2 regions of the Halomonas sp. N3-2A genome follow, and region 2 is predicted to be linked to the other one. Evidence: predicted binding sites of a transcription regulator. Region 2 holds the regulator's gene; the other holds the start of a gene.
What was found. The regulator FliA, encoded in region 2, starts transcription of late flagellar genes. The targets are predictions, from matches to a motif close to CTAAAGTTNNNNNNNNNNCNGCCGATA.
Positions count from the first base shown of each region.

Region 1 (4,195 bases), 2.1 Mb from region 2:
CAAGTACGATGGCATGATGGGCGTTATTCTGCCGCTTGCCTTGGTTAGCTACTTGCATGAAAACGCGATCGAAATGCCCTTTCACATTGATGTGGTGGCGTTTAGCGACGAGGAGGGGACACGCTTCAGTTCTACCTTACTTGGTTCTAAAGTGCTGGCGGGCACGCTTAATCCAGAGATGCTTAAAGCCCGCGATAGTCAGGACATAACCCTTGGGCAGGCGCTGGCTGACTTCGGTTGCGCCACTCAACGAATCGATGCGGATCGCTATCTACCGGAAGACGTGATTGCTTTTATCGAAACACATATCGAGCAGGGGCCTCAGCTTGAGCAGGCTGATGTGCCGCTGGGAGTAGTAAGTGCAATTACTGGGATCGAACGCCACGAGATAACGATCAAGGGCATGGCAGGTCACGCCGGCACCGTTCCGATGCACATGCGCCAGGATGCATTGGTGGGTGCTGCCCACGTTATCCAATTGGTCGATACGTTATGCAAAAGCACCGATGAACTCGTCGGTGTTGTGGGCAAAATTGAGAACGCACCTAATGGCGTCAATGTTATCCCTCAGACCACCACCTTGAGCATTGAGTTGCGCTCGCCGGATGATGCACTTCGCCGCCAAGCAAGAACTCAGCTGTTAAGCCAAATTGACACGTCTCTGAAAGCCTTGAATCTTGGCTTTGAGCATCGTCATACCTATGAACAACCTGCTGTTCAATGCGCCAAGCACCTTATCGATACCATGCAGAGTGCGCTTAAGGATGCGCGAATTGAGCCACGGGTACTATTCAGCGGCGCAGGCCATGATGGGTTAGCCATGGCTGACTTGTGTGACATCGGCATGCTGTTTGTTCGTTGTCGCGGCGGTATCAGCCACCACCCCAGCGAAGCTATCAAGCTTGAGGATCTCGGCGTTGCCATTGAGGTTCTCTTAAACACCTGCCAGCGACTTGCCCAACAGCAATAGCTGGCAGCCTTGTATCACGACGTTTGTCCAACTAGCTCAACATAAAGCCACAAAAATCATAAGGGTTGATTATGAGCCAACAACAGCAAGTTTCAGACACAAAAGCCCCTGCATCAGGTAAGTGGTACAAACAAATACCGGACCCGATGGTGCTGATTTTCTTCATTTTGGTCGCCGCCTACCTAATGACGTTTATTGTGCCCGCAGGCGAGTTTGAACGTCAGACTGTCGATGGTCGTACGACCGTTATTCCTGAATCTTTCATGTACTTGTCAGATGTTGCGAATCTGCATTTTTTCAAGATTTTCGTCGCCATACCGCAAGGTCTGATTAATGCGTCGCAATATCTGTTTATCGTGTTTATTGCTGGTGGGCTGTTTCATATTCTGCAGAAGACAGGCGCGCTGGAAAATGCCATTGGTGTCGCCGTTCATCGCGTCGGCGCTGAAAATAGCATTAAAAGCCGCAACCTGATTATTGCTGCTGGTACCTTTATCTATGGATTCTTTGGCGTTGCGGTTGGTTTCGAAAATAATATTGCGCTCGTACCCATTGGTGTACTGATAGCTTCTGCCATTGGCTGCTCTCGTTTAGTCGGCGTTGTGATGGCCGTGGGGGCATCGGCATTGGCTTCGCTTTGTCTCCAATCAATCCATATACCGTTGGCGTTGCGCAAGATATTGGTGAATTACCTACGTTTTCAGGCTGGTGGTTACGTACGCTGATGGTTGTTGCGTGTCTGGCTACCTTGACGCTTTTTATCTGCCGTTACGTTGTCAAAATGGACTACCACGATGACAACCCAGCCGAGCTAACCAAGCGTCTCGAAGACTATACCTTGACCCGCCAGAACATCATTACATTAGCTATTTTTATTGCTGGCCTGATTATCATGCTAATCGGTGTGTTTACTCGCGGTTGGTACATCAATGAAATTGCCGCCATGTTCTTGCTGATGGCGATTGTTATTGGACTCACTAACGGCCTGGGAGCCAATGCGCTGGTAAGACAGATGATGGAAGGCGCCTCATCGGTAACCGCCGGTGCCTTAGTGATTGGTGTTGCAGCCTCTATTCAGGTCATCCTTAAAGATGCCCAGATTATCGATACGATTGTTAATTCCCTTAGCGCTCTGGTGGGGGATATGCCTACCGCCGTGGCGGCTGTCGCTTCAAGTGTGATTCAAGGCGTGATCAACCTGTTTATTCCGGGCGGGTCGGGTCAAGCATTGGTTACCATGCCGATTTTGATCCCCTTAGCAGATTTAATTGGCATGAGCCGTCAGTTAATGATCACGTCCTTCCAGGTGGGAGATGGTTTGACTAACCTGATTGTGCCAACGTCTGGTGGCACCCTTGCCATGCTAGCGCTAGGCCGGGTTTCCTACGCGCAGTGGCTACGTGTTATTACCCCTTTATTGGTACTGGTTTACGTTATGTGCTGGGCAGCGCTGGTATTAGGCTATTACGTGGGTTATTAAGTGCTGTCGTTAAGCGGTTAACTAACGGTCGACGCAGCAGTGACAGGGGGAGAATCCAGAAGGATTTTCCCCCTTCGTTTTGCTGTTATGTGGTTTGATCCTAAAGAAATTCGGTCATTGTCCGATAATCACTTAACAGGTAAAAGCCACCAAGCCGTCACAGAGTCTGCCATGCCCAAATCACCTGCTTTCCTTCTTGCTGCGATACTGCTTAGCCTAGTCACCTATGCTCAGGCGTTTGCAAATACGGCTGAATCAGCGGCGCTCGCGTGGTTAGAGTCAATTGATAATGGTGAGGTTGAACAAGCCTGGGAGAGCTCATCACCGCTACTAAAAACGCCGCTATCGCCTAGCATGCTTAGGCGCATTATTGAGTTAGCACGTAATGAGTTTGGGCCGGTAGAATCACGTCGGCAAGTGCAAGTCTCTCACTACCGATCTATGCCGGGTGCGCCCGATGGCGACTACATGGTTTTTATCTTCCATACTCGGTTTGAACATAAAGCGAGAGGAGTAGAAACCGTAACACCTCATCTTGAAAATGGTGAGTGGCGAGTCAGTGGTTATTATGTGCAATAGCTCTGTGTAATAGTTCTGTGTAATGCTTCTTTGTAATAGGTATTTGTAAATGACTGATGCCGCACCCGGCGCGTACCAAAGTGGTGATGCTATGCCTAGTATTGCTAACACGCCCGAGCCGCCTTACTACGCGGTTATTTTTACCTCACAACGCACCGAGATCGATAACGGCTATGACGCAATGGCGGCCAGAATGGTTGAACTTGCAGCACAGCAGCCGGGATTCTTGGGAGTAGAGTCTGCCCGAAATGAAGTGGGTGTGACGGTGTCATACTGGGCTGATTTGGCCTCAATTAAAGCGTGGAAGGCCCACGCTGAGCATCAGGAAGCCCAGCGACTAGGCCATCAGCAGTGGTACCAGCATTTTAAGACGCGCATTGCCAAAGTCGAACGAGATTATGGTATTTAAACTATCAACGCAGCCTAGGTATTATGCCTAGGCTGCGTTGATAGTTTAATAAGTGCCTGACGGTGACTCCACCCCAGCCCTCGTCATTCCCGCAGGCTCTGCCACTTCGTCATTCCCGCAGGCCCTTAGCGGGAATCCATGTTGACCTGGGGTTTCGGGCTGCTGCAGGCCAAGGTCAAGGTGGATTCCCGATTACCCCACTCGGGAATGACGGTGCGGTGACTCGGGAGTGACGTGCGGTGCTCGCTTTGGGAGGTGGCCGCTTTGTTATATGGGGCTAGGGGATAGTGCCTGTCAGCCTTAACTGACAGGCATTACAGCCTAGGCAGGCTTTTTGCTGCTTAAATTTAAGAGGCTAACCTCAGAGCAAAGCCAATAATTAGCGTTCCAAATACCCAGCGTTGCAGGGTTTGCCTTTTTTGATGGCTGGCAAACCAGCGCTGCATCCGCGCTCCCAAGCAGGCATATAGCGCATCGTACACAAGCCCCACGCCCACTAGCACAGCCCCCAATAGCGTAAATTGAAGCGCAACGTCACCCTGTTGGGTGTGAACGAACTGGGGTAATAACACCGAACAAAACAGCAGCGATTTTGGGTTCAGCAGGTTCGTTAACAGACCTCGTCTCCAGGCTAAGTAATAGCTGCCGCTGAGCGATGCTTGCGGGTGGCTAGTATCAGTGCGCCGTTTGCTACGAATCAGCTGTACGCCCACCCAAATCAAGTAGGCCGCACCGAGATAACGAACAGCATCAAAAA
Region 1 is NZ_CP022286.1:1,036,642-1,040,836, forward strand. Features, by position in the region: gene CEK60_RS04810 (allantoate amidohydrolase) at 1-970, shown strand, start outside; partial or broken gene CEK60_RS04815 (YfcC family protein) at 1,156-2,450, shown strand; gene CEK60_RS04820 (DUF4019 domain-containing protein) at 2,622-3,029, shown strand; gene CEK60_RS04825 (antibiotic biosynthesis monooxygenase family protein) at 3,121-3,438, shown strand; gene CEK60_RS04830 (LysE family translocator) at 3,786-4,195, opposite strand, start outside.
Region 1: a site for FliA is predicted at 2,551-2,577, ahead of CEK60_RS04820 (DUF4019 domain-containing protein). Genes of this name have one in related genera too.

Region 2 (4,195 bases):
TGCTGCAGCGGGACACTTAGATATCGCCAATGATGACGCTGCGATAGCACTGCGCTCCGATTTGTTAAGGTTGTTGGGCACCACGCGTAAGCGGCGCGACACAGCGATGCTAGATGCGCTTGTTCACGCGTTTATGGCCCGTGACGCCATTCGCCAACTCAGCAGCGTTAGCCGTGAGGGGCTGGCATGAGCGCCCCGGATCAGGCAGCGGGCCTGCGCAAGTGGGCAGATTTACAGCGCCAGCAGCGCCAAGCAGAGTCAGTTGAGAGTGATCCCACGGGAGACGAACTTGCAGCTGAACCACTGACCGCTATGACCGATTCTTTAACGGTGCCGCCAACTGCTGCCCAAGCGCAAACCAGCGCATCGCCCTCGGTGCCGCAGAAGCCGCTTATCGTGATCGGTATGCCTAACGGTGGCGATCAGCAGGTGGCAAGAGTAAAAGGGCGCCTAGCCCAATGGTCAGTGCTGGGGCGACGTTGGGCTGGCGACCCGGATGATTGGGATATTCACATCGTCAATGCGGATGCCGCTAATCTTAGCCAACTGAAAGCGCGCTTTCCGCGTTGGGCACTATGGATTAATAGCGATGCCGATGCTTTCGCCCAGATGTACCGCTCGTTGCGGCAAATGCAGGAAAACGGTGGCCCTAGGCAGCTGTTAGCGCTGCACGAGCCAGATTTGCCGCGCCGAGGTCTACTCGATAACCTGCGCGAAGCAGCCAGCTATTACTTGGATATAGAGCTTTTACTGCTGGCGCGATGACAGCTAGCCTGACGCTATGTAGCCGTGCTTTAACAGCGGCTATCAAGCGCCCCGATAAGGAATAACAATGTCGATGCTCGCTGACTTCAAGGTCGATACCTGCAAAGCTGACAGGCTGCTCAAAAGGGTGTTGATGGTGGCGCTAAGCGTCATCACCATGAGTGCTTATGCCGCGACGGGCAGTTGGAGTAGTGAGGTGCCCAGCGTACTGGTCGCGATGAGTGACCGAGCTGTCAGCAGCCAGCCCATTCAGCCGCCAGCAGGGGCGCAGGTAGAGCATGCTGCGATAGAGCGTATTCATTGGCGTTTTCAAATGCCGGTTAATGCGCCGGTTAATGCGTGGCTATGCCACCCTGAGCAGTGTGTTCCTTTAACTGCTATGCGAGGTTCAACCACTGCGTTAGCCGGAAAACAGGTCAGTGGGCCGCTGCACTTTCGTTTTGCGTTGACGCCGGGCCAGCGCCCGGTACGGGTGCAGGAACTGCAAGTGATTGTGAATTACCAGTGAACAGAGTTCAGCCGTGAGGCACGAGGATGTATACAGCACAAGGCAGGATTAAACAGAGCGAGCTGTTAACCCAATACATGCCACTGGTAAGACGTCAGGCCTTAACGCTGCAGGTAAGACTACCCGCAAGTATTGAGTTGGATGATCTTATTCAAGCTGGCATGGTGGGCTTATTAGAAGCGCTAGGGCGTTTTGATGCGACCCAGGGAGCAACGTTCGCCACGTTTGCAAGTCAGCGTATTCGCGGTGCCATGATGGATGAGCTGCGCACACGTGACTGGTTGCCGCGTAGTGTACGCCGCTCTGCCAGAGCCGTGGATGATGCGGTGCGTCGCCTTGAACAGCAGTTAGGGCGCCCGCCGGAAGAGGGTGAGATCGCGCGTGACCTGGATATGCCGCTTAGTGAGTATCAGCAATTGCTCAATGATACGAACAGTGGCCAGTTGCTGCCCTTCGAAGAACTGGTGGCCGAAGGGGCCGAGTCCGCAACGGAGGAAGCCACTAACCTGCCCTTCGATCAGTTGTTAGATAAACAGCAACGCCAGTCGTTAATTGACGCGATTGACGCCTTACCTGAGCGTGAAAAGCTACTGATGGCGTTGTATTACCAAGAAGAGCTGAACCTTAAAGAAGTCGGGGCGGTGCTGGGTGTGACCGAATCCCGAGTCTCCCAGCTTCACAGCCAAGCGATTAGCAGGCTTCGCGCTCGCTTATATGACACCACCTAACGCCACTATTAATCACGACTAACCGGCGAGGAGCCGTTGATGAACCCATCTACGCTGATCGGTATTTTTGCCAGCATGCTGTTGCTGGTAAGCGTGCTGTTTTTTACTGCAGAGTCGCCAGAAAGCTTTATTAACTTGCCGGGGCTAGCCATTGTGGTAACGGGCACCTTGGCGGCTACCTTCATTAGTTATCCGCTGAAAGAAGTGCTACGCGTGGTGCGCCTGGTGGGATTGGTGTTTCGGCGTGAAAATACCTATGTGCGTGATGATATCAACGAACTGGTTTCCATGGCGCGCTTGTGGTTTAAAGGCGATGTCAGGGCGGTTGAGAAGGAGCTAGAGCACACTCGTAACCCCTTTTTGCGCACCGGGATTCAACTGGTGATTGCTAACACGAAAGAGGACGAAATTTTCGATATGCTGCGCTGGCGCATCGCACGATTAAAAGCACGGGAGCATGCTGAGGCGCAGATATTTCGTACCATGGCCACCTACGCGCCCGCGTTTGGCATGATCGGTACTTTGGTGGGCTTGGTCAATATGCTGGAAGTGATGGATGCAGGCGATCTTGACGTTATTGGCCCGCGCATGGCTGTGGCTCTGCTGACAACGTTCTACGGTATTCTGCTCGCCAACTTGGTGTTCAAACCGATTGCCGTCAAGCTGGAGCGGCGCACGGAAGAACGCCTTATCACCATGAACATGGTGCTGGAAGGCATTTCGTTAATTACCAAACGGCGGCTGCCTTCTTTTATTGAAGAAACGCTCAATTCCTTCGTTGCTAACTATCATGACGAGATCCGCGATGCCGCTGTAAAACCGCGGCCAACGGTTAGTTCTGCGGCAAAAGGGTAGCGCCATGCTAGATCGTGATTCACGGCACGCGTTGGAATTGCCCACTGTGCCGGGGGAGGGCGATGAAGGGTGGCTAACGAGCTATTTAGACGTATTAACGCTGTTAATCACGCTGTTTGTCTTACTGCTTGCGTTGACGCCGCCGGGGGGAGGGGAAGCCTTTGACCGCGATAGAATGCATTCTGTAAGTGCTATCACCTCGCTTCCGTTGGCCAGCTTAGCAACCGGTATCCATCCTCGGCAAAGCGGGCTCAAGCCGCGAATGACTGAGCTTAATATCCCCGGGGTTAGTGTCTCTCAAGGTGAAGAAGGTGTTACGCTGCGCATCGACGACAGCTTGCTTTTCCCTAGCGGTGATGCCGTACTAACGCCCCAGGGGCAAGATGTGTTAGAAAGCCTTCTGGCAGTGTTAGCATCCTTTGAGGGGCAAATTTCAGTAGAAGGGCATACGGATAATGTTCCCATTGCTACCTCTCGCTTCCCCTCAAATTGGGATCTCTCGGTAGGGCGCGCCATTGCGGTGGTCCAGTATCTTGAGCGCCAGGGAGTTGCTATTTCACGTATGCGGGCAGTCGGTTACGCCGATACCCAACCCATGGAAAGTAACGCAACACCGGAAGGTAGATCCGCCAACCGGCGCGTTGAACTGTTGCTAAGGCAGCAGACTGAGGGGTAAAGAGATTTCTTGAGGCCATCTCTGTGTCGAAGCATCACTCGCTACTACAGTCGTTCGGTGCATTACTGGTGCTCGATGCTGACTGTCGGCGCATACAGGCATTTAGTAGCAACTTTGTTGAATTGCTGAGAGTAAGCCTTCCTGAAGGGCGTCTCGCAACGCTCTCCAGCGTTCTAGGCAAGCGCTTAAGCCAGCGCGTACGCTATGAGCTCCAAGGTCAGCAGCGTTTGCCGGGGCCTCTCACCTTTAAGTGTCCCGCTCGATCAAACCGTTTCCAGTTACATGCTTACCGTGCCGGTGCGCATGTGTTAGTTGAGATAGAACCCCTTCATTCCCTCGGTAAGCAGCGTCTGCTTGGCACGGTGAACGAACGCCTGATGCGCTTAGCGGAAGCGACCCATCAAGAAGAGCTACTTGATTACCTAGTGATGTCGGTACAAGAATTAACCGGGCATGACCGGGTGTCTGTATGCCATCTCGATAGTGATTGGCATGGGCTAATCGTGGCCGAGTCGTTAGCTAAGAGGCGCGCTCAGTCGAGTGTCGAGGTAGCGGCAGTTCGTTTGCCTGCCTTGTTAGGGCAACGCTTTCCCGCCAAAGACTTCCCCATTGCACTACGGCGCGCCTATGAGCGCCATCCGGTGCGGCTGATCCAAGATGTCG
Region 2 is NZ_CP022286.1:3,701,542-3,705,736, reverse strand. Features, by position in the region: gene flhF (flagellar biosynthesis protein FlhF) at 1-190, shown strand, start outside; gene CEK60_RS17315 (hypothetical protein) at 187-765, shown strand; gene CEK60_RS17310 (flagellar protein FlhE) at 833-1,273, shown strand; gene CEK60_RS17305 (RNA polymerase sigma factor FliA) at 1,300-2,001, shown strand; gene CEK60_RS17300 (motility protein A) at 2,041-2,856, shown strand; gene CEK60_RS17295 (OmpA/MotB family protein) at 2,861-3,532, shown strand; gene CEK60_RS17290 (sensor domain-containing diguanylate cyclase) at 3,556-4,195, shown strand, end outside.